Undibacterium sp. KW1: one gene and its partner. The protein of the gene in region 2 interacts with the protein of the main gene of each other region in a pairwise test. Links are inferred from orthologs where the notes say so. Each region holds a gene or a part of one and is shown on either strand. Other genes may lie near its edges.

The links.
Region 1: the proteins of leuS (region 2) and ligA interact in binary tests that used the Escherichia coli proteins (3 or more experiments, as listed by UniProt). The link is inferred for Undibacterium sp. KW1 from one-to-one orthologs.

Annotation. Positions count from the first base shown.
Region 1 is NZ_AP018439.1:2,741,564-2,757,649, forward strand. The notes cover bases 12,330-15,322. They hold ligA (NAD-dependent DNA ligase LigA), read left to right. Parts: upstream 12,330-12,793; coding sequence 12,794-14,851; downstream 14,852-15,322. Other genes in these bases: UNDKW_RS12455 (cell division protein ZipA C-terminal FtsZ-binding domain-containing protein), read left to right, coding at 12,330-12,781; galU (UTP--glucose-1-phosphate uridylyltransferase GalU), read left to right, coding at 14,853-15,322. Outside these bases: UNDKW_RS12415 (ATP-binding cassette domain-containing protein), read right to left, coding at 1-1,933; prmB (50S ribosomal protein L3 N(5)-glutamine methyltransferase), read right to left, coding at 2,042-2,944; dapE (succinyl-diaminopimelate desuccinylase), read right to left, coding at 2,984-4,111; UNDKW_RS12430 (ArsC family reductase), read right to left, coding at 4,114-4,485; UNDKW_RS12435 (PilT/PilU family type 4a pilus ATPase), read right to left, coding at 4,492-5,634; dapD (2,3,4,5-tetrahydropyridine-2,6-dicarboxylate N-succinyltransferase), read right to left, coding at 5,701-6,528; dapC (succinyldiaminopimelate transaminase), read right to left, coding at 6,611-7,843; chromosome segregation protein SMC, read left to right, coding at 8,178-11,702; more of UNDKW_RS12455, read left to right, coding at 11,699-12,329; more of galU, read left to right, coding at 15,323-15,731; def (peptide deformylase), read left to right, coding at 15,805-16,086. UniProt on the Escherichia coli protein: DNA ligase that catalyzes the formation of phosphodiester linkages between 5'-phosphoryl and 3'-hydroxyl groups in double-stranded DNA using NAD as a coenzyme and as the energy source for the reaction.
Region 2 is NZ_AP018439.1:981,301-997,525, reverse strand. Bases 6,759-9,890 are described here. They hold leuS (leucine--tRNA ligase), read right to left. Parts: upstream 9,587-9,890; coding sequence 6,959-9,586; downstream 6,759-6,958. Other genes in these bases: UNDKW_RS04435 (biopolymer transporter ExbD), read right to left, coding at 9,735-9,890; lptE (LPS assembly lipoprotein LptE), read right to left, coding at 6,759-6,922. Also shown: UNDKW_RS04475 (multidrug effflux MFS transporter), read right to left, coding at 1-532; UNDKW_RS04470 (NAD-dependent succinate-semialdehyde dehydrogenase), read right to left, coding at 630-2,111; UNDKW_RS04465 (class I SAM-dependent RNA methyltransferase), read right to left, coding at 2,223-3,437; UNDKW_RS04460 (CopD family protein), read right to left, coding at 3,545-3,967; UNDKW_RS04455 (glutamate-5-semialdehyde dehydrogenase), read right to left, coding at 3,997-5,262; holA (DNA polymerase III subunit delta), read right to left, coding at 5,392-6,411; more of lptE, read right to left, coding at 6,413-6,758; more of UNDKW_RS04435, read right to left, coding at 9,891-10,178; UNDKW_RS04430 (MotA/TolQ/ExbB proton channel family protein), read right to left, coding at 10,229-10,885; dapB (4-hydroxy-tetrahydrodipicolinate reductase), read right to left, coding at 10,916-11,722; UNDKW_RS04420 (outer membrane protein assembly factor BamE), read right to left, coding at 11,729-12,295; fur (ferric iron uptake transcriptional regulator), read left to right, coding at 12,371-12,799; UNDKW_RS04410 (response regulator transcription factor), read right to left, coding at 12,867-13,250; heat-inducible transcriptional repressor HrcA, read right to left, coding at 13,308-14,339; UNDKW_RS04400 (HAD family hydrolase), read right to left, coding at 14,384-15,070; UNDKW_RS04395 (NAD kinase), read left to right, coding at 15,146-16,039; DNA repair protein RecN, read left to right, coding at 16,161-16,225.

The DNA of each region.
Region 1 (16,086 bases), 1.8 Mb from region 2 along the record:
GCCCCAGTTCCTTGACGACATAAGCCTGATCAAGTAACAGTGCCTTCAGCTTTTCCTTATTGGCATCGTTATAGATTTCACCATCTTCCAACTGCGCATCGATGTCTTTCTTTTTGATGTTCAACTTGGCCATTTGCTCTTCAAGACGTTTGATGCGTGTTTCTATTGGCTTGCGCAGATTTGCAAGGCGCGTGCGTTCGTCAGCGTCGCGTTTACGCTGTTCCTTGTCATCGACTTTTGCAGCGGGAACAGGTTTCGCCTGAGGTAAAGCAGCTTCCTGAGCCTTGGTTTTTTCTGGCAGGGCGGGGTTGGCCTTTTCCAGTTTGTTTTTGAACAGCCAGTCTTTGTAATCGTCAAGATCGCCATCGAATGGCTGCAGCTTGCCATCAGCCACGATGATGAACTGGTCCGTCGTGGCGCGCAGCAAATGCCTGTCATGGGAGACGACGACCAGTGTGCCTTCAAACTGCGCCAGGGCATCAGTCAGGGCTTCGCGGGTTTCCAGGTCCAGATGGTTAGTTGGTTCATCGAGCAGCAATAGGTTGGGACGCTGCCAGACGATCATCGCCAGCGCCAGGCGGGCTTTTTCACCTCCTGAGAATGGCTTGATAGGGCTGGTCACCATGGTACCTGGGAAGTTGAAACCACCGAGGAAGTTACGCAACTCCTGCTCACGTACATCAGGCGCAATATGGGCCAAATGCCACAGTGGTGATTCGTCATGACGCAACATCTCTACCTGGTGCTGTGCAAAATAACCGATGGACAAGCCCTTGCCGGTTTGCATGACACCGTTCAAAGGTGCAATATCGCCGACGATGGTTTTGATCAGCGTTGATTTACCCGCACCATTCACACCGAGAAGGCCAATGCGCTGGCCAATTTGCAGTGTAAACTTGACATCGCCGACGATCTTTTTCTCAGTAAAACTATGATCAGTTTCTGATTCAATGCGATAGCCACAATCCACATCTTCCATCACCAGCATGGGGTTTGGTGCACTCAGAGGTTCACGGAACTCAAAAGAAAATTCAGCAGCGGCGCGCAAAGGCGCCATTTCTTCCATGCGTGCCAGTGCCTTGATGCGGCTCTGTGCCTGCTTGGCTTTGGATGCCTTGGCCTTGAAGCGGTCGATAAAGGATTGCAAATGGGCGCGCTTGCGATTTTGTTTCTCCAGCATGCCTTGCGCCAGCTCCAGCTGTGCTGCACGCTGGCGTTCAAAGCCGGAATAGTTGCCACCATAGCGCTTGAGCTTGCGTTCATCAATATGGACGATGACATTTACTACACCGTCAAGGAAGTCGCGGTCATGCGAGATGATGATCAGCGTGCCTTCATAACGTTTCAGCCAGTCTTCCAGCCAGATGATGGCATCGAGATCCAGGTGATTGGTTGGTTCATCAAGTAACAGCAGGTCGGATTTGCACATCAGTGCCTGTGCCAGGTTCAGACGCATGCGCCAGCCACCAGAAAAACTGGCGACTGGTTGTTCCAGTTCATTGATCTTGAAACCCAGGCCTAATAGCAATTGTTCGGCACGCGGGCGTACGGTATAGGCATCGGCATCGGCCAGTGCACCATACATATTGCCAATGGCAATACCGTTTTCATAGCTTTCTGGTTGGGCTTCGAGTTCGGCCAGTTGTGCTTCGAGTTTACGCAAGGCGACGTCGCCATCTATCGCGTAGTCAATGGCGCTGCGTTCCAGCGGTGGTGTTTCTTGCGCGACGTGCGCAAGCTGCCACTTGGCTGGGAAATCGATGCTACCCTGATCAGGATGCAATTCACCACGCAACATGGCAAACAGGCTGGACTTGCCTGCACCGTTGGAGCCGATCAAGCCTATCTTGTCGCCGGGATTGAGCGTCACATCGACGCTGTCAAATAAAGGTTTAATGCCGCGCGCCAGGACGACTTGTTGAAGACGTATCATATAAACTTAATTAATGGGTAATACTATTGTTGATGCGAAAAAATGGAAAAACGGGCAAAACTGGTTTTGCCCGTCTTCATGATGTTTATTACACGGCACTACACAGATTTATGCAGTGAAATTGCTCAACTGCTCAGCCTCTACCAAAAATACCATGTCGTCACCGGCACTGGTACTCAACCAGGTCAGGTTCAGTTCAGGGAAGGCAGCTTCGGCAAAGGTACGTTCATTGCCAATTTCCACCATCAGCAAACCATCTTCGGTCAGACGTTGTGCTGCCCCTGCGACTATCTTGCGTACCAGATCCATGCCATCATCACCACCGGCCAGTGCGATCTGTGGTTCGTGCAGGTACTCTTTGGGCAATTTTGCCATAGAGCCAGAATTCACATAGGGTGGGTTGGTAATAATCAGGTCATATTTCTTGTCGGGCACATTTGCATACAGATCAGACTCGATCAGGGTAATACGGTCCTGCAATTCATAGGTTGCGACATTACGTTTTGCCACTTCCAGCGCATCTTTGGAAATATCGACGGCATCGACATGCGCCTCAGAGAACATATCGGCCAGCATGATGGGCAGACAGCCAGAGCCAGTGCACAGTTCCAGGATGTTGGTGATGGCCTCAGGGTTCGACACCCAGGGTGAAAAATGTTCAGGTATCAGTTCAGCGATGAAAGAGCGCGGCACGATAACACGCTCATCTACGTAGAAAGTATAAGTGCCGAGCCAGGCTTCATTAGTAATGTAGGAAGCAGGCACACGGTCTACTGCACGTCTGTCAATCACGCGCAATACGGCATCTATTTCTGACGGCAATAAATGCGCATCCAGGAAGGGGTCTATCTTGTCCAGTGGCAGGTGCAGGGTATGCAGCAGCAAATAAGCAGCTTCATCCAGGGCATTGGCACTGCCATGACCAAAGAACAGTTTCTCTTTGTTGAAACGGGTGACGGCATAGCGCAATAAATCACGCAGGGTCAGGAAGGTGGTAGCGGGTGTAGTCATATTGTTTCCGTATCGGCCAGTGGTGAGCGGAACTAAAGCTTAGGTCAGCAGGTTTTCCAGAGTGCGGCGATAAATGTTCTTGAGCGGGTCTATGTACTGAAGCTCTATGTGTTCGTCAATTTTATGGATGCTGGCATTCGGCGGACCAAATTCCACAACCTGTGGACAGATCTTGGCGATGAAACGGCCATCAGATGTACCTCCAGTAGTGGAAAGTTCGGTTTCTATGCCAGTTTCAGCACGTATCGCATCACCCAGTGCATCGCTGAGACTGCCTTTGGGTGTCAGGAAGGGATGTCCACCGACTGTCCATTTCAACTCATATTCAAGACCGTGTTTGTCGAGTATTGCATGCACACGTTGTTGCAGACCCTCGGCTGTGCTGGCAGTGGAAAAACGGAAATTGAAATCGATAACCGCTTCGCCAGGGATAACATTGGAAGCACCGGTGCCGGCATGGATATTCGACATTTGCCAGGATGTGGGCAGATAATACTCATTGCCCTCATCCCAGACTTCAGCTACCAGTTCTGCCATTGCGGGTGCCGCAAGGTGGATAGGGTTTTTTGCCAGTTGCGGATAGGCGATATGGCCTTGCACACCTTTGACGATCAACTTGCCTGACATGGTACCGCGACGGCCATTCTTGGTGGTGTCACCCAGTTTATCTACGGATGTTGGTTCGCCAACGATGCAGTAATCAAGCAGTTCGCCACGAGCTTTGAGCTTTTCGCAAACGACCACTGTGCCGTCCGTCGCCGGGCCTTCTTCATCACTGGTGATAAGAAAACCGATAGAGCCTTTATGATCCGGGTGGTCAGCGATAAATTCTTCTGTTGCCACGACAAAGGCGGCGATGGAAGTTTTCATATCAGCAGCACCGCGGCCATACAGCTTGCCATCCCTGTGAGTAGGCGTAAATGGGGCTGACTGCCATTGTGTGACAGGGCCAGTAGGTACTACATCAGTATGGCCAGCAAACACCAGCAAGGGCTGGGTCTGACCACGTCTGGCCCACAGATTGGTTACGTCACCAGACTGTATGGTTTCGCACTGGAAGCCCAAGGGTTCCAGCAGGGCGATCAAAGTGTTTTGGCAGCCTTTGTCTTCAGGTGTGACAGAATCCAGCGCAATCAGCTGTTCGGTCAGGGCAAGTGTTTTGCTCATGTTTACTTATGGAAAATGGACTGGTATTGCGGCACAGAAAAACCGACATTCACTTGGGATTTGCCATCGTTATTGATCAGCAATACCGGGCGTTTGATGACAGATGGCTTATTCAGCATGAGTGCGATGGCCTGTTCTGCATCTTCAGCCGAAGCTTTTTCTGCATCGCTGAGCGCACGCCAGGTGGTACCTTTGCGGTTGATCAGCACATCCAGGCCTTGATGTTCCAGCCATGTTTCTATGGTGGCACGGTTCAAGCCTTGTTTTTTGAAATCGTGGAATTCAAAAGCAAGTTCCTGCTCTTGCAGCCAGGTATGGGCTTTTTTAACGGTGTCACAGTTTGGAATGCCAAACAGGGTAATGCTTCGCGTCATACTTTTTTATACGTTCAAGGTAAATTCTGTGAAAGAAGCTTCTTCTTTGGTTTCTGGCTCTGGTTCAGGCTTTGGAGCTACAGCAGTGGATGCTTCATTGTTCAACAGCCATAACAGATTATTGGCAGAATCAGAATTGGCCAAACCTTCTTCTTGCGTGATCAAACCTTCACGTATCAAATGCATGAGGGCGCGTTCAAAGGTTTGCGAACCAGGTGACAAGCTTTTCTCGATCGCTTCCTTGATCTGGAAGATGTCACCTTGTTCTATCAATTCAGCAACGTAGCGGGTATTGAGCATGATCTCGACTGCAGGGCAGCGGCCGCCATCTTTTGCACGTATCAGGCGTTGCGAGATAATCGCGCGTATGGAAGAAGACAAATCCAGCAGCAAGGCATTACGCGTTTCCATGGGGAAGAAACTGATGATACGGTTTAAGGCTTGGTAACTATTATTCGCATGCAGGGTCGCCAAGACCAGATGGCCGGATTGCGCATAGGCAATCGCTGCCATCATGGTTTCCAGATCGCGAATTTCGCCAATCAGGATGCAGTCTGGTGCCTGGCGCAGCGAATTCTTCAGTGCTGTTTTCAGACTTTCAGAATCACTCCCAATTTCACGCTGGTTGACGATGGATTTTTTACTGCGGAACAAGAATTCAATCGGGTCTTCCAGCGTCAGGATATGACCAGTCTTGACTTCATTCCTGTGATCCAGCATGGATGCTATCGTGGTCGACTTGCCTGAGCCGGTCGAGCCGACCAGCAAGATCAAACCACGTTTTTCCATAATCAGCTCAGACAATACCGGAGGCAAATGCAGGGTATCGAGTTTTGGGATGTCACCAGGCACGTAACGGAAGACAGCTGAGATGGAACCACGTTGGCGGAATGCCGACAGGCGGAAACGGCCTATGCCGGCAGCACCAATACCAACATTCAGTTCATTTTCTACTTCCAGCTGTTCCATGTGCTCAGGATCTACCACTTCACTGAGCAGCGACAGGATGTTTGCCTGATCCATCTTCTGCTGATTGATAGGGAGCAGATTGCCATTGATTTTCAAATGTATGGGCGAATTCATCGCGAAAAACATGTCAGATGCATGTTTTTCCTTCATCAGTTGAAATAACCTCTCCATCGCTGCCATGATGTGTCCCTAAACTGAGCTAATTATTAAAATAAAATGCAAAAAAAGGCGTCAATAAAAACTTAATCAAGCGCCACGCAACAATTCATTGATGCTGGTTTTGGAGCGTGTCTGTGCATCGACACGCTTCACAATCACCGCACAATACAGGCTATATTTGCCGTCAGCAGATGGCAGGTTGCCGGAAACAACCACTGAACCAGCAGGTACGCGACCGTAGCTGACTTCACCTGTGGCGCGGTCATAAATCTTGGTCGATTGGCCGATATATACACCCATGGAAATCACGGAATTTTCTTCAACGATCACGCCTTCAACGATTTCTGAACGAGCACCGATGAAGCAATTATCTTCAATGATGGTCGGGTTGGCTTGCATAGGTTCGAGTACGCCACCAATACCAACGCCGCCAGACAAATGCACGTTTTTACCGATTTGTGCGCAGGAACCGACAGTCGCCCAGGTATCAACCATCGCGCCTTCATCAACATAAGCGCCGATGTTGACATAAGAAGGCATCAACACCACGTTTTTTGCGATAAAGCTGCCACGGCGCGCCACTGCTGGTGGCACTACGCGGAAACCTCCTTTGACAAAGTCTTCGGCCGTGTAATTGGCGAACTTGGTCGGCACTTTGTCAAAGAATTGCATATGTTCACCAGAAGGCATGGTGATGTTGTCTTCCAGGCGGAAAGACAGTAATACAGCTTTTTTGATCCATTGGTTGACTTGCCAGCTACCCTCAATTTTTTGCGCTACGCGCAGAGTGCCTGCATCAAGTTCGCTCAAGACATGGGCAACCGCCTCGCGGATTTCTGCCGGCGCAGATTTAGGCGAGAAATTTGTGCGGTCTTCCCAGGCTTGATCAATGATTTGCTGTAATTGTTGAGTCATGTTGAGTGTCTTCAAATGAAAATGTAAAAATAAAAACCGAAATAATCTTGTGTCTGCGTTTGGTTGCTTTTTGGCTGCAGTATCAGACTGCTGCTGGAGTAAAATTCTTGCAAAAGCTGACTATCCTTTGTGCTGCTTCCAGGCATTCTTCAGGTTCAGCCACCAGGGCCATGCGTATGCGGTTTTGCCCAGGGTTGATGCCATGGGCCTCGCGCGCCAGATAACTGCCGGGTAGAACCGTTACATTATATTCCTCGTACAAGCGACGGGCGAACTCTGTATCTGATAAACCCATGGCATCAGGAATTCTTGCCCAAAGGTAAAAGGCAGCATCAGGCAGCTTCACATCCAGCACTTCTTGCAGTATGGGTGTGATCTGGGCAAATTTGCGTATGTATTTGTCACGATTTTCCTGTACATGCACCTCATCATTCCATGCTACGACTGAGGCGGCCTGTATGTTTGGGCTCATGGCACTACCATGATAAGTCCGGTACAGCAGGAATTTTTTGATGATTTCGGCATCTCCCGCCACAAAACCTGAACGCATGCCAGGCACATTTGAGCGTTTTGACAGGCTCGACAGGGTAATCAGACGCGGGTATTCATTTCTTCCCAGCGCACGTGCCGCCTGCAGGCTGCCCAGTGGCGCTTCTTCCTTGAAGTAAATCTCTGAATAGCATTCATCTGCGGCAATAACAAAGCCATAACGGTCCGACAGGGCAAATAACTCTTTCCAGTCGTCCAGATTCAGCACTGCACCTGTAGGGTTGCCAGGCGAGCAGATGTACAGCAGTTGTACACGTTGCCAGACTGATTCGGGGATGCTCTTGTAGTCAGGTGCAAAATTGCGTTCAGGATCAGCATTGGCAAAGTAGGGTTCAGCCCCGGCCAGGTATGCTGCTCCTTCATAAATCTGATAAAAAGGATTGGGACACACCACTAATGGCAAGCCATCTTTGCAGACACTGTGGTCTATGATGGTTTGTGCCAGGGCAAACAAGGCTTCACGTGAGCCTATCACCGGTAAAATCTGGTTTGCTGCATCTAGCGGTGGTATGCCGTAGCGACGTCCCAGCCAGGCAGAAATGGAGTTACGCAAGGCATCCGAGCCAGCGGTGGATGGGTAACTGGCCAAGCCTGCCATATTATCTACTATGGCATCCTTGATCAAAGCGGGAGTGGGGTGCTTGGGTTCGCCTATACCCAGACTGATGGCTGGAAACCCGGAATTTGGCACAACATCGGCAAACAGGCGTTTCAGTTTCTCGAACGGATACGGCTGCAACTTACTAAGGTAGGGATTGAATGTCATTTTTCGAATTGTTGTCGATGCCAAACAGGCTTTTTAGCTAATTTCTCTGGTCTGTTGGCCGTATTCCGGCATTTTATTTGGTCTGCTTGAGCTTGTTACTTCTTATTTGCAATCCGTATTATAGCGTCCTGAGGATTCTACAGAGAAAGGCTTTCATCTGTACTTGTGCGAAATACTGATTAATATGTAAATTGTGTCATAAGTTTGAAAACTGAAAATTTTGCTCTTACGATGGTATGATGCAGCGATACAGGAGCGTGGCTGGTAGTGATGGCCTTGGCATTAATACGATACGCGGTAGATTTGACTGCAAAAGATAATAAAATTATATAAAGTGCGATTAACTTCTATTAAATTATCGGGATTTAAATCTTTTGTAGATCCCACTCATTTTCAGGTTCCTGGCCAGCTGGTTGGTGTCGTCGGCCCTAATGGCTGCGGCAAATCCAATATTATTGATGCCGTGCGCTGGGTTTTGGGTGAATCCAAAGCCTCTGAGTTGCGTGGTGAGTCCATGCAGGACGTTATCTTTAACGGTTCTACCCATCGCAAACCCGCTGGACGTTCATCGGTCGAGCTGGTTTTTGACAATAGTATGGGGAAAGCTGCCGGTCAATGGAGTCAATATGCTGAAATCGCCGTCAAGCGCACATTGACGCGAGATGGCACTTCGACCTATTACATCAACGGGCAGCCTGTGCGCCGTCGTGATATCCAGGACATCTTCCTCGGTACAGGCCTGGGTCCGCGCGCTTATGCGATTATCGGCCAGGGCATGATTTCGCGCATCATTGAAGCCCGTCCAGAAGAATTAAGGATTTTCCTTGAGGAAGCTGCCGGTGTTTCCCGCTATAAAGAACGCCGCCGCGAGACAGAAAACCGCATTCACGACACCCATGAAAACCTGGTGCGCGTTGAGGATATCTTGCGTGAGCTGAATAACAACCTCGAAAGATTGGGGGCGCAGGCTGTTGTTGCCAATAAATTCCGAGAATTGCAGACTGATCAGGAAGAAAAACAAAAACTGCTGTGGTTGCTGCGCAAAAAAGAAGCAGAAAACGAACAGAAAAAGCATTTCGCCGAGATAGAAAAGACCCAGACCGACCTCGAAGAGCAAACCGCCAAGCTGCGCCATGTCGAGCTGGAGCTGGAGCAAATGCGCCAGGCGCACTATGCAGTCGGTGACCGCATGCATCAGGCGCAAGGTCATTTGTATCAGACCAACGCTGAGATTGGCAGCCTGGAAGCGCAAATCAAATTCGTCATTGAATCACGCAGCCGCTTACAATCACAATTGCAGTCGCTGACTGCACAGCGCGATCAATGGCAAAACCAGGGCAAGCAATTTCAGGATGATTTGTCTGAAGGCGAAATCCATGTAGAGGAACTGGCCATGCGCGCCGAGCAGGCGCTGGAAGTCAGCCAGCAACAGCAAGACAAACTGCCAGCGATGGAGCAAATATGGCGTGAGTCGCAACTGAAGACGACAGAATCACGCGCCAAAATCATGCAGATGCAACAGCAGATAGAGCTGGAATCTGCGCATCAGCGTAATGCCTCGAACATCCTGAATACCCTGGCATCCAGGCGTGAACGCCTGATGCAGGAAAAGCAAGGGTTGGTTTTGCCGGATACGACGCACCTGGACAATCTGTCCATGCAGCTGGAAGAGAAAAAGCAGGTGCTGGAAGAACTGACCATGCAGTTGGAAGAAGCGCAAGAGCGCCTGCCTTTGCTGGAGGATGAGCGGAAACAGGCGCAGCAGCAAGTGAACCAGGATAGTGCTGAATATGCGCAGCTGGAAGCACGTCTGCTGGCGCTGAAGCAATTGCAGGAAAAAGTGCAAAGTCAGGGCAAGGTTCAGCCTTGGCTGGAAAAACACGAATTGAGTGGTCTGCCAAAAATCTGGCAAAAACTTCATATTGAAGCTGGCTGGGAAACTGCGCTGGAATCCATCCTGCGCGAACGTACCGCAGCGCTGGAAATGTCGAATCTGGACTGGGCCAAGGCCTTTTTTGGTGATGCGCCCCCTGCCAAGCTGGCTGTTTGTGCGCCAACTATAGCAGCAGAAACTACAGTGCCTCTGGCTGGCTTCAAACCTTTCATTGATTTGCTGCAACTTAATGACGCTGGTTTGCGTGGTTTGATGCAGGATTGGTTGCATCAGGTGTATATCGCCGAAGATATTACTTCTGCCTTCATGGACAGGATTAAATTGCCAGCCGGTGCCTGTTTTATCACCAAACAAGGCCATGTCATTGCCCGCTCCAGTGTACGGTTTTACGCCTCCGATTCCGAGCAGGACGGCGTGTTGGGACGTCAGCAAGAGATTGAAAACATCACCAAGCAATGCCGCGCCAAGCACATGCTGGCAGATGAGTCCAAGACCCGCGCAGTGCGTGCTGAATCTGTCTATACCCAGGCAACCCAGCAATTGCAGGACTTACGCCAGCGTGTGGGCAGCCTGACGCAGACTACCCATAGCCTGCAAATTGAATTTATGAAACTGTCTGAAGTGCAGGAGCGCTTTAATCAGCGCAGCACACAGATAGGCAGTGACCTAGCGGAGATTGCTGCGCAAGAAGCCGAACAGCAACAAATTCGTGCTGAGTCTGAACAAAAGTTTGAACAGTTGGACATGGATTTGGCGGAGCTGCAGGAAACCCATGAAGAAGGGCAAACAGCTTATCTTGAAAAAGAACAGCAACTGAATGAAGCCAGGCAGCGTTTGCGCGATCTGGAACTGGCTGCGCAAGAAGCTGCTTTTGCAGAAAAATCCCATCGCAGCAAGTTGGAAGAATTACGCCGCAGTATTGCGACTGCTCTCGAACAATCTGCGCAATTATTTGCCAGCATGCAGCAAGGCCAGTTGGAACTGGAATCCATGGATGATCAGGCAGCACAAGCAGGTCTGCAAGATTTGCTGGACCGCCGCAGCTCTCAGGAAGTTGCCTTGGCAAACGCACGCCATGAACTCGATCAACTGACGCAGCAATTACGCCATCACGAAGAATCCAAAATGCAGGTGGAACGCAGCCTGCAACCACAGCGTGACCGTATCGTTGAATTGCAATTGAAAGAACAGGCCGCACGTCTGAGCCAGGAACAATACGCAGAGCAATTGCGCAATTTTGAAGTCGATGAAGAAGTCTTAGCGCAAAAACTGCATGATGATCTCAAGCCATCCTATCTGCAGGGTGAGGTTACCCGTCTGACCAATGCGATTGCCGCTTTGGGTGCTGTGAACATGGCTGCCCTTGATGAACTGGCGCAGGCAACCGAGCGCAAGACCTTCCTCGATGCCCAGCATGCTGATCTGACTGAGGCAATCACGACTTTGCAGGATGCCATTCACAAGATTGATATTGAAACACGCGACTTGTTGCAAGATACCTTTGACAAGGTGAACCATCATTTCGCTGAACTTTTCCCGATTTTATTTGGTGGTGGCCAGGCGAAACTGATCATGACAGGCGATGAAATCCTGGATTCTGGCGTGCAAGTCATGGCGCAACCACCTGGCAAAAAGAATGCCACCATTCATTTGCTGTCTGGCGGTGAAAAAGCCCTGACGGCAACAGCATTGGTATTCTCGATGTTCCAGTTGAATCCTGCACCTTTCTGTCTGTTGGATGAGGTTGATGCGCCGCTGGATGACTCAAACACCGAGCGTTTCTGTAATATGGTGAAACGCATGTCGTCAAACACACAATTTTTATTTATCTCCCATAACAAGATTGCGATGGAAATGGCCCAACAATTGATTGGTGTCACCATGCAAGAACAGGGGGTTTCACGAATCGTGGCGGTAGATATGGAATCTGCCGTCAATTTTGCTACTGAGGTTCAAGCAGCATGACAGATCTACAAATCAGCTTGTTAGCGATAGGTGGAACGCTGGTGGTTGGCGTCCTGATTTTTAATAAATGGCAAGAGTATAAAGCCAAGAAAACCGTTGAAAATGCGTTTGGCGATGGACATGATGATGTCCTCATGCATCCTGATACGCCTGTCGATTCCATCGTCAGACACGAACCCAGTCTTGATGGGGATGTTCAGCCTGTTGCAGATGTGCCGCAACACCATGCGCCCATGCATGCAAATGCTGACACTGAAATGGAAGCACCGGTAGCGATACAAAATAAAGAACTGCCAGTCGATGAGTTAATCGATTGCGTGATTCCGCTTGAGTTTGAAACACCAGTGCGCGGCGAAAAAATCCTGGCAGAAATTGCTGACCTTAAATACGTGGGTAAAAAACCTGTGCACTTTATTGGACAGAGTCATAGTGGTGAGCGTGACGTGATTGCCGTCGGTGGTGCTTACACTTGCCTGTTTGCCGGTGTGCAAATGGTCAGCCGCAATGGACCTTTGAACGAGCTGGAATATTCCGAGTTCATTATGAAGTTGCGGGCGATTGCTGATAATCTGAGTGCGCACCCTGATATCCCGGACATGAACAAGGTGATGGTCAATGCCCGTGAACTGCATCAATTTGTCGCTGAACACGATGCGCAATTGAGCGTGAATATCGCTGCCAATGGGGCACCATGGGCCTTGAATACTTTGCTCGCAGCATTGGAAAAAATGGGCTTTGATCAGCGTCCTGATGGCCGCCTGATGATGCCAGACGGTGATGGTGGTAGCCTGTTCACATTATCCACGAATGTCAGCGTCAGTGAGACCATGACTTCACGTCTGACCTTGCTGCTGGATGTGCCTTGCGTTGCTCCTGCTCGCGACGGTTTCGGCGCCATGGCGGCTTGTGCGCGCTCACTGGCAACTCGCCTGAGCGGTACGGTCGTAGATGATGGCAATCAACCCATTTCCAAATTGGCGTTGGATGAAATATCTGGTCAGGTTCATGAGTTTTATGCGGCAATGGCAGAGGCGCAGATTCCTGCGGGCTCTTTGCGTGCCCAGCGATTATTTAGTTAATTTATTCCAGACATGCAGAATGATCTTTTGGATGCTGCCGCCATGGCGGCAGATACTTCAACATTGGTAGCACAGGCAGAAAGTCTGCGCGCAGAGTTGAACAGGCATGCCCATGCCTATTATGTGCTGGATAACCCCAGTGTCCCCGATGCTGAGTACGACAGACTGTTTTCGGAACTTCAGCATCTCGAAGAAGCGCATCCTGAATTAAAGACCCTGGATTCACCGACGAATAGGGTAGGTGGAACACCTTTGCCTGAATTTGGTCAGGTACAACATGCCGTGCCCATGTTGTCCCTGAATAATGGCTTTGAAGATGAGGATGTCATTAATTTTGACCGCCGTGCCCGTGAGGGGCTTGATGCGCAAAATGATATTGTCTATGCGATAGATTTGAAGTTTGATGGCCTGGCCATCAACTTGCGGTATGTCGATGGCGTGTTCATGCAGGCAGCAACACGCGGTGACGGTTTTACTGGCGAGGATGTCACTGAAAATATTCGCACCATACGCAGCATCCCATTGCGCTTGCGGGTAGAAAATCCGCCAAAGATATTGGATGTGCGTGGTGAAGTATTGATGTTCAAACGCGATTTTGAAAAACTCAATCAGCGCCAGCGAGATGCCGGTGCCAAAGAGTTTGCCAACCCGCGTAATGCTGCTGCTGGCAGCCTGCGTCAGCTTGATTCAAAAATTACTGCCCAGCGTAGCCTGCGTTTCTTTGCCTATGGCATAGGCTTGTTGGAAGGCATGAATGTGCCTCCCTCACATCGCGCCTTGCTGGACTGGTATAAGCAGGCAGGCATCCCAGTCTGCGAAGAAAATGCCCTGGTCAGTGGTGCGTCTGGTTTGCTGGCGTTTTACAAGACAATTCAAGCCAGGCGCGACAACCTGGATTACGAGATTGATGGCGTAGTCTATAAGGTTAACGATTTTGCCAGTCAGCAGTCGCTAGGTTTTGTATCACGCGCGCCACGCTTTGCAATTGCTCACAAATTCCCGGCCCAGGAAGCTTTAACGACAGTACTGGATATAGAAGTGCAGGTTGGCAGAACTGGTGCCATTACACCAGTTGCCAGGTTGGCCCCGGTTTTTGTCGGTGGCGTCACGGTAACCAATGCGACCCTGCACAATGAAGAAGAAATACAGCGCAAGGATATACGCATAGGTGACACGGTTTCTGTGCGCCGTGCTGGTGATGTCATACCTGAGGTTGTCGCCAGCATATTGGAAAGACGTCCGGCAGACTCTCGCCAGTTTGTCATGCCAGTTGAATGCCCGATTTGTGGCTCACCCATACAAAAGCCGGAAGATGAGGCGATTGCCCGCTGCAGCGGTGGCTGGATAAAATGTTCGGCACAACGTAAAGGGGGGCTGTCTCATTTTGCCTCCCGCAAGGCCATGAATATTGATGGCGTTGGCGAGCAGCTCATTGATCAATTGGTTGACAAGAATGTGGTTACAACTGCCGCAGATTTATATAAGCTTGGGTTGCGCTCACTGGTAGAACTGGACCGCATGGCAGAGAAGTCTGCGCAAAATGTATTGAGTGCGCTGGAAACTTCCAAGCTGACCAGTTTCCCTCGCTTTATCTATGCGCTGGGCATACGCCATGTCGGTGAATCTACAGCAAAAGATCTGGCTGCGCATTTTGGCAATGCAGATGCATTGATGAAGGCGACGGAAGAACAATTGCTGGAAGTGTCCGATGTTGGGCCCGTCGTTGCAAAATCTATCTTGCGCTTCTTCTCTGACCCACTTAATGTGGAACTGGTGGAGCAATTACTGGCGTCCGGCATACACTGGCCCGCTATTGAGGTGCAGGAAAAAGGCGAGCAGGTATTGGCAGGCAAGACGCTGGTATTGACAGGTACACTGCCCACACTGAGTCGCGATCAGGCGACAGAGGTCATAGAGAAGGCTGGTGGAAAAGTGTCAGGCTCAGTATCAAAAAAAACCAGTTATCTGGTTGCCGGTGACGATGCGGGAAGCAAGCTGGTAAAAGCGCAAGAATTGGGTATTAGTATTTTGACAGAAGCAGAATTGCTTCAACTTTGTTCCGGGAGCTGAAATGAGAAAAATTAAAAAAGCCGTATTTCCAGTGGCAGGTTTGGGTAGCCGCTTCCTGCCAGCTACCAAGGCACAACCAAAAGAGATGTTGCCTATCGTTGATAAGCCACTCATACAATATGCGGTTGAAGAGGCAGTGGAAGCTGGCATTACTGAAATGGTGTTCATCACTGGTAGAAATAAACGGGCGATTGAAGATCATTTTGATAAAGCCTATGAGCTCGAAAGCGAACTGGAAGCAGCAGGTAAAGAAGCCTTGCTGGATCTGGTCAGGAATGTGATCCCCAAGAATATCAACTGCATCTACATACGCCAGACAGCTGCATTGGGTTTGGGTCATGCGGTATTGTGCGCACGTCCTGTCATTGGCGACGATCCTTTTGCTGTGCTGCTGGCAGATGACTTGATGGATGCCGACGCCGGCCAACCTTCTGTCATGGCGCAAATGGCACGCCAGTATGAGGCAGAGGGTGGAAGCATTATTGCCGTGCAAAACGTGCCACGTGAATTTACCCGTCAATATGGTATTGTCAGTGGCACCCCTTATACTGAAAGTCTGGAAAGAGTGCAGGGCATAGTCGAGAAACCTATGCCTGATGTTGCGCCATCCACCTTGGCAGTAGTTGGACGTTATATTTTGTCTGGTCGTATTTTCTCTTACCTGGAAACTTTGGGAAAAGGTTCGGGTGGCGAAATTCAATTGACCGATGGTATAGCTGCCATGCTGAAAGATTTTCCTGTCTATGCTTTCCGTCCGAATGCAACACGGTATGACTGCGGCTCCAAGCTTGGCTACCTGAAAGCCAGTGTTGCTCTCGGTTTGAAACACAAGGAAACCAGTGCAGAATTTACCGAATTCCTGCAATCTTTGAATAAATAATGCAATTCTGCGGCCAGCTACAAACTGGCCGTATTTGTATTAAGTCATTTACTCTTACTACATTTGGTGCGCCATGATTCATCCTATCCTGAAAATGGGCGATCCACGGCTGTTAAGGGTTGCGGAGCAAGTCACCGCCTTTGATACGGCAGAATTGCATGAACTTATCAAGGACATGTTTGAAACCATGATTGCTGCTAATGGCGCAGGGTTGGCAGCGCCTCAGATAGGTGTGAATCTGCAATTGGTGATTTTCGGTTTCAAGAATAACCCCCGTTATCCTGATGCACCTGTCGTGCCAGAAACTGTACTGATCAACCCTGTACTCACGCCTTTATCTGAAGAAACTGATGAC
Region 2 (16,225 bases):
GAACCACTGTATAGCCAAACAACAACAGAAAAATTGCCCGCCAGCCAATAAAGCTGACTATCCAGCCCCCCAATATGGGCGCAATCGCCGGCGCGATAGAGAAAATCATGGTAACCAAAGACAACAGACGTTCAGCCGGTGCGCCAGCATACAAGTCACGGATAATGGCACGCCCCACCACCATGCCAGCCCCGGCAGACACGCCTTGCAGGATACGGAAGCCCCACAGGTAATGAATGCTGTGCACAGAAGCACAACCAAAGCTGGCAACGGCAAACACCGCCAGCGCCACCAAAATCACATTACGCCTGCCAAATGCGTCCGACAAAGCGCCATGCCATAAGGTCATGACGGCAAAGGACAGCATATAAGCTGTCAGGGTCTGCTGCACTTCCAGTGCACTCGCATGCAGGGTCTGCTGGATATTGGGGAAGGCAGGGAGATAAGTATCAATCGAGAACGGACCAAGCATGGCCAGGGCAGCCAGTAAGGTCGCCAGGCCAGCATTACTGATCTTGGTTGCAGAGGACATGGGCAAATTCAGTGTTGCGCCTGATAGCCAGGACAGCTATCAGGCATGGGACTACAAATTGGGGGCTAAGAGCCTGCAGCGATTACAAGGCTGAAGTTCAGATGCCACCCATGCAAAGGTATTTCATTTCCAGGTATTCATCCATGCCGTATTTGGAGCCTTCACGCCCCAGGCCGGATTGTTTGACGCCGCCAAACGGTGCTACTTCATTTGAGATCAGGCCGGTGTTGATACCCACCATGCCATATTCCAGTTTTTCAGCAACCCGCCAGACACGGCCTATGTCGCGAGAATAAAAATACGAAGCCAGGCCAAAGTCAGTGTTATTCGCTGCGGCAATGGCTTCTTCTTCAGTCTTGAACTTGACGACTGCGGCCACCGGGCCAAAGGTTTCTTCATTCATGATCAACATGCCAGATGTGACATTCGACAGCACGGTTGGTTCATAAAAAAGTTTGCCAGCTTCCAGCAATTTGCCGCCAGCCTGTAAGCTTGCACCTTGCTTGAGGGCATCGGCCACATGCTCTTCTACCTTGGCGACTGCCTGCGCATCGATCATCGGCCCCTGGTTGATACCAGTGGCAAAACCATCGCCCACCTTGATCTTTTTAGCACCGGCTGAGAGTTTTTCAACAAAGGCATCGTAAATCGATTCGTGCGCATAAAAACGGTTGGTACAGACACAGGTCTGGCCTGAGTTGCGGAATTTCGACTGCAAGGCCCCTTCCACCGCAGCATCCAGGTCAGCATCTTCAAACACGATGAACGGAGCATGGCCGCCCAGTTCCAGCGCCAGCTTTTTGACTGTCTGGGCAGATTGCCGCATGAGGATACGGCCCACCGGCGTTGAACCCGTGAAAGACAAGTGCCGTACAACCGGGCTGTCGCACAAGACCTTGCCGACAGCGATGGATTGCTCAGAGTCAGCCGTGACGATATTGATGATACCTGCCGGTATGCCCGCCCTGTGCGCCAGCTCTGCCATGGCCAGGGCAGACAAAGGCGTCTGCTCGGCAGGTTTGATAACGATAGAGCAACCAGCGGCTACCGCAGGCGCCACCTTGCGCGTGATCATGGCGATAGGAAAGTTCCATGGTGTGATCGAGGCGCAGACGCCAATAGGTTGCTTCAAGACCACCATGCGCTTGTCGCTCCAGGTTGAGGCCATGACATCGCCAGACACGCGTTTGGCTTCTTCAGCAAACCATTCTATGAAACTGGCACCGTAGATGACTTCACCCTTGGCTTCTGCCAGCGGCTTGCCCTGCTCTGCCGTCATGATGGCGGCCAGATCGTCGGCATTCTCTATCATAAGGTCAAACCATTTGCGCATGAGCGTCGCGCGTTCTTTGCCGGTTTTTGCGGCCCAGAGCGGGAAGGCCACTTGCGCGGCCTTGATGGCCGCCTCGGTATGGCTGGCGTCCAGATTAGGGACTGTACCCAGTATTGCCAGCGTGGAAGGATTATTCACTTCAAAACTGGCTGTGCCTGTGACCCACTCGCCATTGATGTAGGCCTGGTTGCGTAATAAGGACGGGTCTTTCAAATTCAGTTGTTTGGCGGTTGATTCCAGTGCCATGACTACATCTCCTTGCAGAATCTTGAAGTGAAGCCTCAAGCCTAAAGCAAAACGGCCAGGTCTGCTGAGACCTGGCCGCTTTTTCAGTAGCTTATTGCCATAGCATGAAAATTATTCAGCTATATCTTTGGGTTTGGCTTCTTCCCTGCGGTTAAAACCTGCCACCATGTCAAAGCGGAACAAACGGCATTCCAGTGCGCCATTGAAGAATGGGGTCTTGCGCGATTCTTTCAAACGCAACATCTTGGGCAAACCCAGATCCGCAGTGAACAGGAACACACTCCAGCCAGCAAAGCGCTGTTTGAGTGTGGTACTGAAGGCACTGAAGAAATCCTTGGCCATATCATCTTCTTCCATCGTGCTGTCACCGCGCACACCGATACGTTCACCGTAAGGCGGGTTGGTCAGCAAGATGCCTGGCTCTGTCGTTGGTGCCTTGATTTCCTGCGCTTCTATCTGTTTCAGCGGCACGTCAAAACGTATGCCCGCCTTGTTCAGGTTATTGCGTGTCATGACTATCATGTCGCCAGAAATGTCGCTACCGAAAATCGTTGGCTCAGCCGGCAAAGGATGTGGCTTGGCGCTGGCCTTGATCTGTGCCCAAGCATCGGCATCGAACTGATGCATTTTCTCGAAAGCGAATTCACGCTTCAGGCCTGGTGGTATGCCCGCCAGGATTTGTGCAGCTTCGATGAGGATGGTGCCAGAACCGCACATGGGATCAAACAAAGGTGTGCCCGGCTTCCAGCCTGCGGTGCGCAGCAAGCCTGCTGCCAGGTTTTCACGCAAGGGCGCGTCACCGGTTTCCAGACGCCAGCCGCGCTTGAACAAAGGTTCGCCAGAGATATCCAGATACACCGTAAAATTGCGTGCATCCATGAAACCGACGATGCGCATGTCAGGGTTCTTGGTATTGACTGAGGGGCGCTGGGTGAATTGGTCGCGGAAACGGTCGCAGATCGCATCCTTGATTTTGAGCGTGGCAAAGTCCAGGCTCTTCAACGGTGATTTGACTGCCGTGACATCAACACGGATGGTATGGTGATAGCCAAACCAGTCTTCCCAGGGCTGGGCCAGCACCAGGTCGTAAATATCATTTTCATTGGTATAGCCAGAATGCGCCATACGCATCAACACGCGCGAGGCTATGCGTGAATGCAGGTTGATACGCCAGCCATCATGCAGGCTGCCTGAGCAATGCACACCGCCCGGCACCTGATTATGGACAGTCATGGTTTTATCCAGGGCTGCAATTTCTCCGAGCTCTTCAGCCAGGGCTATTTCCAGGCCACGTGGGCATGGGCAAAAATAAGAATAACGCGTCATAGGAGTACCCTTTATCCGTTAAAAAAAACGATGGTGAATATTCACCGCCAATTGTTGGCCTGGAGTTCTGCACTCCAGGTCAACCGTACTTGGAAACCTCGTCAAACCTAAAAAGGTTTGACGACTACCAAAATCAATATCGCCAGCAACAAAATCACCGGCACTTCATTAAACCAGCGGAACCAGACATGGCTGCGCTTGTTAACGCCCTTCTCAAACTTTTTCAGCAAACTGCCACAGGCGTGGTGATAACCTATCAGCAAGATCACCAAAGTCAGCTTGGCATGCAGCCAGCCATTACCCGGGCCCTTCCATATGCCATAGCCTAGCCACAACCACAGGCCGAAGATCAGTGCCAGTACCGCCAATATCGTCATGAAACGGTACAGCTTGCGCGCCATCAGCAACAGACGCTCTGTCGTCGGCGGATGATTTTCCATCGCCAGGTTGACAAGGATACGGGGCATATAAAACAGGCCTGCGAACCAGGACGTGACGAACAGGATGTGAAAAGCTTTTACCCAGAGCATGGCTTACTTTCTTTATTGGTGTTTCATTGCTACTGACGTATTTCGCCGTGACCAAAGACTACATACTTCATGGAGGTCAGACCTTCCAGTCCTACCGGGCCACGGGCATGCAGCTTGTCATTCGAGATACCTATCTCAGCACCCAGGCCATACTCAAAACCGTCAGCAAAACGCGTGGAAGCATTCACCATCACCGAGGCTGAATCAACTTCGCGCAAGAAACACAGGGCGTGGCTATAGTCTTCTGTGATGATGGATTCTGTATGTTTGGATGAATAATCATTGATGTGCGTGATGGCTTCATCCAGATCAGCCACTACTTTGATGGCCAGGACAGGCGCCAGGTATTCAGTGCTCCAGTCTTCTTCTGTTGCTTTGGCCAGATGCGGGTAGCCTGCCAGTATTGCAGCGGCGGCTTCATCGCAACGCAATTCCACCTGCTTGCCTGCATACAGTTCAGCCAGTGCTGGCAAGACCTGGGCTGCAATACCTTGCGCGACCAGCAAGGTTTCCATGGTGTTGCAGGTACCATAGCGGTGGCACTTGGCATTGAATGCGACATCCACGGCTTTTTTGAGGTCAGCCTTGTCATCGATATACACATGGCAGATGCCATCAAGATGTTTGATCATGGGCACGGTGGCTTCTTGCATCAAGCGTGCGATCAAGCCCTTGCCGCCACGCGGGACGATGACATCGACATACTGCGGCATGGTAATCAGTTCACCAACAGCGGCGCGGTCTGTGGTCTCGACGATCTGTACAGCATCGGCAGGCAAACCAGCACCGGCCAGGCCTTCCTTGACCAGTTTAGCCAGCGCCTGGTTGCAATGGATAGCTTCTGAGCCACCACGCAAAATGGTGGCATTGCCACTCTTGATGCACAGGCCGGCGGCATCCACCGTCACATTCGGGCGTGCTTCGTAAATGATGCCGATGACGCCCAGCGGCACGCGCATTTGCCCTACCTGTATGCCGGTGGGGCGGTATTTCATGTTCGAGATTTCACCTATGGGGTCAGCCAGGCTGACGATCTGCTCCAGGCCCTCTGCCATGGTGGCAATCGCCTTGTCAGACAGGGTCAGCCTGTCAAGCATGGCGGCTTCCATGCCTGCTGCCTTTGCTGCCGCCAGGTCAAGTTCATTGGCAGCGCGCAAGGCAGCAGCTTCACGCCTGATGGCAGCAGCGATCAGGGACAGGGCCTTGTTCTTGGCGGCGGTATCGGCTTTGGCCATGGCGCGCGATGCTGCGCGGGCACGGATGCCGAGGTCGTTCATGTAGTGCTTGATATCCATATCGTCATTCAGAGAACGTCTGGTCCTCATAGTCGTTGATCAGCCACCAGCAAGGTGGTGAGGGAATTCAATTTCCGGTTTGATAAACCGCTTAATCGGGTGCAGGCCAGATTATCTGATGAGCAGCTTTTATGCTGTCCTGGCCACTCTCAAACCCAATTGCAACAAGGCATCCCAGGGGTCACCTGCAAATGCCTTCGCTCGTAAACCTTTTACCATCTTATCGACTTGCGATGCCTCTTGCAGTGCAGCCCGCAAATTTGCCAGGCTGACGCGGCGCAAGGCGGGGTCCATGAGTTTTTCCCGTGGGCCCCAGATGCGGTATTCTTTCAGCAAGGCTGACAAGGGCCTGCCCTGTGCCATGCCCGACTTTAGTTTCAGCAAGGTACGTATCTCTTCTGCCATGGCCCACAAAACCAGCGGCAGGGCTTCGCCCTCACCTTTCAAACCATTCAACATGCGCACTAGTCTGGCGACATCACCGGCCAGCATGGCTTCGTTGAGCTTGAAGACATCATAGCGCGCCACATTGAGCACGGCATCATGGATTTGTTCAAAACTCAGTTTGCCAGCTGGATGAAGCAAGGCCAGTTTCTGAATTTCCTGATGGGCTGCCAGCAAGTTGCCCTCTACCCTGTCGGCAATGAAATCCAGGCTTTGCCGGTCTGCACTTTGCTGTTGCAAGGACAGACGCATGCTGATCCAGCCTGGCAATTGATTGCGCTCTACCAGCGGGATATCGATATACACCGCGGCTTGCTGCAAGCTGCCTACCCAAGCGGCTTTTTGCGTGGCCCAGTCCAGCTTGGGCAAGGTGATCAGGGTCAGGTTATCGGGCGACAGATTCGCTACACAATCCTGCAGAGCCTGGCCACCATCCTTGCCGGGCTTGCCGGTAGGAATGCGCAAATCGATGAGTTTTTTATCACCAAACAGGGATTGCGACTGATTCGCGGCCAGCAAGGCACCCCATTTGAAACTGCGTTCCACCGTCAGGATTTCGCGCTCGTAAAAACCTTGCGATTTTGCGGCACGACGTATCTTGTCTGCGGCTTCCAGCGCCAGCAAATGCTCATCACTGGTGATCACATACAGTGGCGCCAGTGTTTTCGCCAGATGGCCATCAAGGGCATCGAAGCGTAATTGCATATCAGTCGTCCATCTTTACAACAGCCAGCCTGCGCATGATTTGCTGCACCAGGTCACTTTGCATATCACGGTACAGCAAGACTTCTTCTGCCTCTTTCGCCAGTACCTGTGATTCATTAAAGGTGATATTGCGCTTCAACTGCAGATCTACTGGTTCCAGATATTCCTTGCCTACATTATTGCGGACACGGAAACGGAAGTTATAAATCAAATTATATTCACGCACGCGACCCTGGCTGTTCAGTGACAGGATTTGTTTTTCGCGGGTTTCACTCAATACTTCGAGTACCACTTGCGCGTCCTTGGCCTCAGACATGATCTGGGTCTGGCCATTGGCACGGATATGGCGGCGCAATTCACCACCCAGGGCCGAGCTTTCTGGCATGCCGATATAAATACTTTTAAACGGCAAGGCAACCGGGCCGCGCAGGGCGAAACCGCAGGCCGACAACAACATGATGGACATGATGACTGCCAGCCATTGCAGACGCTTTACATAGTTTGCTTGCATGCGGTTTTCCCTGTTACTGGTATATCTGTTAAACAATCAGGCGACGATATTCACTAACTTGCCAGGCACGATGATGATTTTCTTGGCCGCACCTTCCATGAACTTCTGTACGCTTTCATTGGCCAGAGCAGTTGCTTCTATGGTGGTTTTGTCGGCATCCTTGGCGACCTTGATGCTGCCACGCAGTTTGCCGTTGACTTGCACCATGAGCTCGATTTCATCCTGCACCAATGCAGCCTCATCGACCAGTGGCCACGGTGCATCAATGATTTCACCGAGTTCTGTCGCCAGACCCAGTTCTTGCCACAGTACGTGGGTAATATGCGGGCATACCGGATACAGGCCACGCAGCAAGATGCTGAAGGCTTCGCGCAAAGCTGAAGCGCTGCCTTCGGCTTCTGACTTGAAGGACTCTATGGTATTGAGCAATTTCATCGCACCAGAAACAACGGTGTTGTATTGCAGTCTATCGTAATCTGCATCAATCTGCTTCAGCGTCAGATGTACTTCGCGGCGCAGGGCTTTAACATCATTTGCATAAGCAGCTGGTGCCACAGTACCGGCAGCAATCGTGCCGGACAGTTTCAATGCAGAAGCCCACAGACGACGCAGGTAACGTGATGCACCTTCTACACCACTGTTACTCCAGGCAGCACTTTGATCTGGAGGACCAGCAAACATGGTGAACAGGCGTGCCGTATCAGCACCGAACTGCTCGATAATGTCTTTCGGTTCCACCACATTGTTCTTGGACTTGGACATTTTTTCTATGCCGCCCATTTGCACAGGCTGTCCATCGCTCTTCAGCGAAGCAGAAATGGGGCGTCCCTTGTCATCATGCTGGACTTCGATTTCATTCGGATAGAACCAGATCTTCTTGCCACTCTCATCTTCACGGTAGAAGGATTCATTGAGCAACATGCCCTGGGTGAACAGGTTCTTGAAAGGCTCGTCTATCTTGATCAGACCCAGGTCACGCATGGCCTTGGTCCAGAAACGTGCGTACAGCAAATGCAAAACTGCATGTTCGACACCGCCTATGTACTGGTCCATCGCCATCCAGTAATCATTGCGCTCGTCGACCATGGTAGTCGCATCCGGGCAGGTATAACGCATGAAGTACCAGCTGGAATCAACGAAGGTGTCCATGGTGTCGGTTTCACGGTGTGCAGGGCTGCCGCATTTAGGGCAAGGCACATTCAGGAAATCTTCACGGTGTTTCAATGGATTGCCAGAACCATCAGGGATGCAGTCGGTAGGCAATACCACTGGCAAATCTTCGTAAGGCACAGGCACATCACCACAACTGTCGCAGTGGATGATAGGGATAGGCGTGCCCCAATAACGCTGACGAGAAATACCCCAGTCACGCAAGCGCCAGGTGGTTTTCTTTTCGCCGAGTTCTTTGGCAATCAGGTCGGCAGCCACTGCATCGACAGTAGCCTTGAAGCTCAGGCCATCATATTTGCCAGAATTGACAGTAACGCCGCGCTGCTTGTCGCCATAGGATTCTGCCCAGGCGTCTGTCGTGAAGCTTTCACCTTCAATCGCCACGACTTGCTTGATAGCGATATTGTATTTTTTCGCGAAAGCGAAATCGCGTTCATCATGCGCAGGCACGCCCATGACAGCGCCATCACCATACGTCATCAAGACATAATTACCAACCCAGACTTCGACCTGCTCACCAGTCAGAGGATGAGTAACGAAGAGGCCAGTAGGCATGCCCTCTTTTTCCTTGGTCGCCATTTCGGCTTCAGTGGTGCCACCAGCTTTACATACTTCGATGAAGGCAGCCAGTGCGGCATTGTTCTTTGCTGCCAGCGTGGCGATAGGATGCTCTGCCGCTACTGCACAGAAAGTCACGCCCATGATGGTGTCAGCGCGGGTAGTAAATACATACAGCTTGCCGTCTTGTACCAGTGCGCCGGTTTCGTCAGCAATCTGGTGTGGGAAAGCAAAGCGCACGCCTTCGCTCTTGCCTATCCAGTTACGCTGCATGGTACGCACCTGCTCAGGCCAGCCATCAAGATCATCGATGCTGTTCAGCAGTTCGTCTGCGTACTGGGTGATACCGAAGTAGTAGCCAGGGATTTCGCGTTTTTCTACCAGGGCGCCAGAGCGCCAGCCACGGCCATCGATAACCTGCTCATTCGCCAGCACGGTTTGATCGATAGGGTCCCAGTTCACAACCTGGGTTTTTTTGTAGGCGACGCCTTTTTCCAGCATCTTCAGGAACAGCCACTGGTTCCAGCGATAGTAATCCGGGTCGCAAGTCGCGACTTCACGCGTCCAGTCAAATGCCAGGCCCAGGGGCTGCATTTGTGACTTCATGTCTTCGATATTCGCGTAAGTCCATTCTGCTGGCGACTTCTTATACGCTATCGCCGCATTTTCTGCTGGCAGGCCAAAGGCATCCCAACCCATAGGCATGAGAACGTTATAGCCCTTCATGCGCAACTGGCGTGCCAGCATGTCATTGATCGTGTAATTGCGCACGTGGCCCATGTGCAGCTTGCCCGATGGATAAGGCAGCATGGAGCAAGCGTAGTACTTGCCTTTAGGGAAACGTGGATTGTTTTCTACTGCCTTATAGGCATCGATCTTTTTCCAATGGGATTGCGCCGATTGTTCGACGTCAGAGGGCGTGTATTTTTCTTGCATGGCGTAAGCAGAAGTAGATGCGAAAATGACTCAGAACCTTTGATTATAACTGGTTCAGGCACATTATTGAGGAAAGCCTGATGGGCAAAGGCTCCTGGAGCCGTTTTACAGAGTGTAGCGCGGTTTTGTAATGACTGAACCGTGACAATTACGGTTTTTTGGCTTGTTTGCTGTCGGTCACGAAAGAAATCCTGACCAGCCCTTGCGTCTGGGCTGCCGCCATGACCTGGGCGATAATTTCATAGCGGGTAGCCTTATCGGCCCGCAACTGGATTTCTGTCTGCTTGTTTTTTTTCGCCAGCAGTGCCAGTCTGGATTCCAGGTCAGCCATGGCCAGGACTTGTTTATCCCAGTAAAGGATGCCGTCAGCATCAAAGGCAATACGTACAGACTCAGCCTGCTCGGCCACCGGCGCTGATTGCGCCTGCGGCAAATCCAGCTTGATGGCATGCGTCATGAAAGGGGCGGCGATGATAAAGATGACCAGCAAAACCAGCATCACATCGACCATGGGCGTGACATTGATGTCCGCCATGGAAGTCAGGGGACGGGATGAGGGTTCACGCGGCGTATGAAATTGACCAAATGTCATCTTATGATTTTATTGATGCTTTATTGATGCTTTACTTTAACTTACCCCGTTCAAGACTTGTTCATGTGGGCATGCAAGTCAAATGCAAAACCATCCAGTTCAGCCAGGGTAATACGGTTAATCCGGTTGAAGGCGTTATAAGCCAGTACGGCAGGTATCGCTACCAGCAAACCCAACGCTGTCATGATCAGGGCTTCGCCTACTGGCCCTGCCAACTGGTCGATTTGCACCACGCCGTTGGATGAAATGGCCGTCAAGGCGCGATAAATACCCCAGACTGTGCCCAGCAAGCCAACAAAAGGAGCAGTTGCGCCGACCGAGGCGAGAAAGCTCAAACCAGTTTCAAGCCTGACGGTCAGGCCTTGCAATTCCTGGCGCAGGCTGCGCGTCAGTATTTCGCCAAGACCGGCATTGGCAGACAAGGTGGCGCTGCGTTGCGCCGTGTCACTGGCGGCATGCGCAGCATCTGCCAGGGTGATGAATATTTTGGACTGATCAGTTTGGCGCAGCGACGACAAGGCATCGGCCAGGCTGGGCGCACGCCAGAAGGCGCGCAAGCCTGGGGCTGCTTTACGGATACGCCAGAAACTCCAGCCCTTCATCAGTATCAATGTCCAGCTCAGTACCGACATCAACAACAATAACCAGCCAACCAGATGACCCAGTGCGTCAGCCTGTTCCCAATAATGTGCGATTGCAGAATTCATGTAGAAGTCACACGTGCTATTACAGACTGATTAACGAAAACCCAGGACATCGTACATATCGTACAAGCCTGTAGATTTGCCTTGCAGGAAACGTGCTGCACGCAGGCTGCCATGGGCATAAGTCACACGGCTGGAAGACTTGTGGCTGATTTCCACGCGCTCACCTATGCCAGCGAACAAGACCGTATGATCACCAACGATGTCGCCACCACGAATAGTGGCAAAACCGATGGAAGACGGGTCGCGCTCACCTGTCACGCCTTCGCGGGCAAACACGCCCACTTCATTGAGGTCACGGCCCAGTGCATCGGCGATGACTTCGCCCATTTTGAGGGCTGTGCCTGAAGGAGCATCCACCTTGAAGCGGTGATGGGCTTCGACGATTTCGATGTCATAACCTTCAGCAAAGCTCTTGGCTGCCATTTCCAGCAACTTCATGGTGACATTCACGCCTACACTCATGTTCGGTGCAAACATGATGGCGGTTTTCTCTGCGGCAGCGGCAATCGCTGCCTTGCCAGCATCATCAAAGCCCGTGGTGCCGATAATCATCTTGATGCCATGAGCAGCGCAATATTCAAGATGCTTGAGCGTACCTTCAGGGCGGGTAAAATCGATCAGGTAGTCGGCATTTGCGAGGCCAGCTTCCAGGTCAGCAGTAATGTTCACGCCGCAAGGCTTGCCCAGACTGGCCGCAGCATCCGTACCCAGGGCTGGTGAGGCAGGCACGTCCAGCGCGCCAACCAGGACCATATCACCGGCATTACTGATTGCTTCGACCAGCATTTTTCCCATACGGCCAGAAGCCCCGGCCACGGCAATTTTAAGTGCAGTCATAACAGCTTATTTCTCTTTTTTCTTCGGCGCATCAGTTTCTATCACCGATTGAACGCGGTTCAGGCCCAAAGCGGATTCTGTAATACGTGCCAGGTATTCTTTTTCAGTCGGCAAATTGCCGCCTTCAAATTTTGCTACCGTACCATCCTTGAAAAACACCGACACGCGGCTGGTGATACGTTCTCCATTTGGCTTGGTCAGGCGGAAAGGGTAATCCCAGCGGTCTTCATGGAACATATCGGTCAGCAAGGCTGTACCAAGGATAAAACGCACCTGCTCACGTGTCATACCTTCTTTTAACTGTGCCACCATTTCCTGGGAAACGAAGTTACCTTGCTGTATGGGAACGCGGTAAGGCGAAATAAAGGCCAGTACCTTGCCAAAACCGGTCGGTTCCACCACTTGCGCACCATTTGCATCACTTGGAGTGCCGGATGTTGCATATACTGAAGTCCTGTCAGCCGAAGACAGCAGGGGAATAGGTGATGAACATGCTGTCAAAGAAGCCAGCACTACCAGACCCGCTACACGGCTCATCTTATTCCGCGTTAAACCTGAAAACAACAGTTGCATAGATAACCTCTTAATTGAGCAACAAGCCCTAAAACCCGATATCATAAAGCAGATAGCAATTTTTTGATCGAAAACATGACAAACAGCACCTCCAACCTCAAAGCCAGCGGTCTGAAAGCCACCCTGCCCCGACTGAAAATCCTGGAGATCTTCCAGAACAGCCCGGTTCGTCATCTGACAGCAGAAGATGTGTATAAGATCCTGCTCAATGAAAATATGGATGTCGGTCTGGCAACTGTATATCGCGTCCTGACCCAGTTTGAACAGGCCGGACTGTTAAGTCGCAATCATTTCGAGACTGGCAAAGCCATTTTTGAATTGAATGAAGGTTCCCATCATGATCACCTGGTGTGCCTGGACTGTGGGCGGGTAGAAGAATTCTATGATGAGGAAATTGAAAAACGCCAGCATACTATTGCTCTTGAACGTGGCTTCAAGATTGCTGAACATGCACTGGCGATTTATGGCAATTGCACCAAAACCGATTGTGAACATAAGGCTTAACCCAGGGAAATAGTCCCAAATCCCCCTTGCAAGCGCACGGGCCTACCTGCACCGTGCGCCATACCGCCTACCTATTGATCTTTGCTACCACTGCTTCCACTGTGTCTATGATCTTCTGTGCATTGAATGGCTTGAGGATATAGCCGTGTATGCCAGTTTTAACCACCTCGGTAATCGTATCCTGATCCTTATTGGCTGTCACCATGAGCACCCTTGTCTCTGGCAGCAGTTCCCTGATACGTGGCAAAATTTCAGTGCCACTGATCTTGGGCATGACGATATCCAGCAAGATCAAATCTGGCTTCAACTTCAAAGCAAGTTCCAAACCACTGCCGCCGTCAGTTGCTTCTCCAACAACATGATACCCCTCGCTCCTCAGGATGACCCTGAGCACCTCGCGGGTTACGTCATTGTCATCAATTAACAAAATCTTTGCGTTTTTCTTTTCCATAGCAACCCTGCTCCGGATGAATGTGTGCCACCCTGCTTCGCCAGTTCATACCCAGTCTTATTGACTTAAGGCATTAGATAATAATTTTGACGTGATGTCCACGATCGGTATCACTCTCTCATACGCCATACGTGTAGGCCCAATTACGCCTAGGGTTCCAACTATCTTGCCATTCACCTCATAAGGGGCAGTGACTATGCTCATTTCCTCCATAGGTACCAGTTGCGAATCGCCACCGATAAAAATCTGCACACCTGTTGCCTTGCTGGATACATCCAGTAGCTGCATGAGACTGTTTTTTTGTTCAAACATGTCAAACAATTTGCGCAATGAACCCATATTTGATGACAGGTCTTGCACATTCAGCAGATTGCGCTCACCAGAGATAACAACTTCGTCATTATCTTCATCCATGGCACTACTACCTGCTTCAACAGCGGCCTGCATAAGCCTGGTCATATCATTCTGCAGTTGCCGCAACTCATTATTGATGCGGGAACGCGCATCGGTAAAACTCAAACCGCCAAAATTCTGGTTCAAGTAATTGGCGGCCTGCACCAATTGTGTCGGTGTGTAATCGACATCCGTCAACAAAAGGCGGTTATGGACTTCTCCACCCGGTGTGACGACCACAAGCAAGATGCGTTTTTCAGACAAACGCAAAAATTCAACCTGCTGAAAAATCGACTCTGTACGTGGTGTCATGACGACACCGGCAAATTGTGACAGAGACGACAAGATTTGTGCCGCATTGGTAATCAGCTTTTGCGGCGACTGCGCGTTCATATTCGATTGCAAGCTGGATTGCAGGCGTGTATCCATGCCCGTAGCATTGATGTCTTGCACAGTAAGCAATTTATCGACAAAAACGCGGTAGCCTCTGGGGGTAGGGATACGACCAGCAGAAGTATGCGGGCTCGCTACAAAGCCCATTTCTTCCAGGTCAGCCATGACGTTACGTATCGTCGCCGGGGATAATTCCAGGCCGGATATTTTGGACAAGGCGCGGGAACCTACAGGCTGGCCATCAGCGATATAACGCTCGACCAGGGCTTTTAATAAAGTTTGTGCGCGGATATCTAGTTGCATGGTTTCATTTTATGCGTTCATGACTGACATGAACATAGAAAAATTCATAGCCATAGAGTCAGGTCATGCAGATTGGCAAATTCTGCATCCGGCTTGATATGCAGATGGCGCTCATCTTCAATTTTTAAACCCTGACGGTTCATCCAGCCGCCTTTTAATCCTGCCTGTTGCGCACCTTGCACATCCAGCAATAAATCATCGCCTACATATAATACTTCTCCAGGTTTCAGCCCCAACTCCTGGCAAGCGGCCAGAAATATCCTTGAATCAGGTTTGGCACAGCCAAAACGATAGGCCGCGATAGACACCTTGAAATGATGCGCCAGGCCTATCGCCTGCAAATCGGCAAAACCATTCGAGACAGTGCCCAGGAGCAGTTTTTCTTGCAAAGCCTGCAAGGCGGGCTTGACATCGCTGTACAAATCGACTTTGTTACGGGCGTCGGCAAAAACGGCCATGGCCTGATCGGCTTTTTCGGCAGCGACCCCATGTTCATCAAACACCTGTTTCAGCAAGGTATGGCGCAAGGCCCATAAATCATATTGAAAACGCTGGTCGCTGGCTACCAGCACATTCCTGCGTTCACGCAATTTTTCTACATTGTAATTTTGCGCAACCACGGGTGCATGTTCATGCAACCATTGCTGCAAGACTGATTCAGCATGACGAATAACCGGTGCAACCGGCCACAAAGTATCATCGAGGTCCAGCAAAACTGCTTTAATTGCCATAAAGAGCACTCATTCCATTCATAGATGCCCTAATTATGTTCTAATCTCAGGCATCATGTCACCCTACCTTTGTTTATGACAATACAGGCCAAAACCATTGCACTTGTTGGAAAATCGAATGCGACAGGCATTGCTGACTCGATTAAAGAACTGGCCAATTTTCTCGCGAGTGCGGGACACCGCGTCGTCATCGAGGCAGAAACAGCGCAATACCTGCAGTTGAGCGAATTCAGCAGCATGCCTGTGCCTGAGATAGGCAAGCTGGCCGATGTCGCCATCGTAGTGGGTGGCGATGGCACCATGCTGGGCATAGCACGGCAACTGGCACCCTACAATATTCCTCTGATTGGCATCAACCAGGGCAGGCTGGGTTTCATCACCGATATTGCGCTTGGCCGTATGATCCCTGTCATCACCGAAATGCTGGATGGCAAATATGTGTCTGAGCGCCGCAGCCTGTTGCAGGCCATCGTGACCCGCGATGGCAACCAGATTTTCAGTGGCGTGGCTTTCAATGATATCGTGGTCTCGCGCGGTGCAGGCTCAGGCATGGTGGAATTGCGGGTAGAGGTAGATGGACACTTCATGTACAACCAGCGCTCGGACGGTCTCATCGTCTCGACGCCGACTGGCTCCACTGCCTATGCCCTTTCTGCCGGTGGCCCGCTGCTACACCCAAGCCTGTCAGGCATTGCAATGGTTCCGATTGCGCCGCATGCGTTGTCGAACCGGCCCATTGTCTTGCCAGACAGTAGCGAAATCGTCATCACCATCGTGGCTGGCCGCGATATCAGCCTGAATTTTGATATGCAAAATTTTGCCAGCCTGCAGCATCAGGACAGGATTATCGTCAACCGTTCTGCCCATACGGTGACCTTCCTGCATCCTCCTGGCTGGAATTATTACAACACCTTGCGTGAGAAACTGCACTGGAATGAATATCCATCGGTAGAGGGTGCGCTGAATTAATTTTTTCGCCCACTCTTACGAACACAGAAGTCACAGGCTGTTGCTAGAATAGCGATTTCGCTATGCTGGCTGGTACTTTCCGGCACCATTTTCTTAACAAATTCCTTCATGTCTGCCCATTATGTTGCGCACGCTTGCCATACGAGATTTTGTCATTGTTGATACGCTGGAGCTGGAATTTTCTTC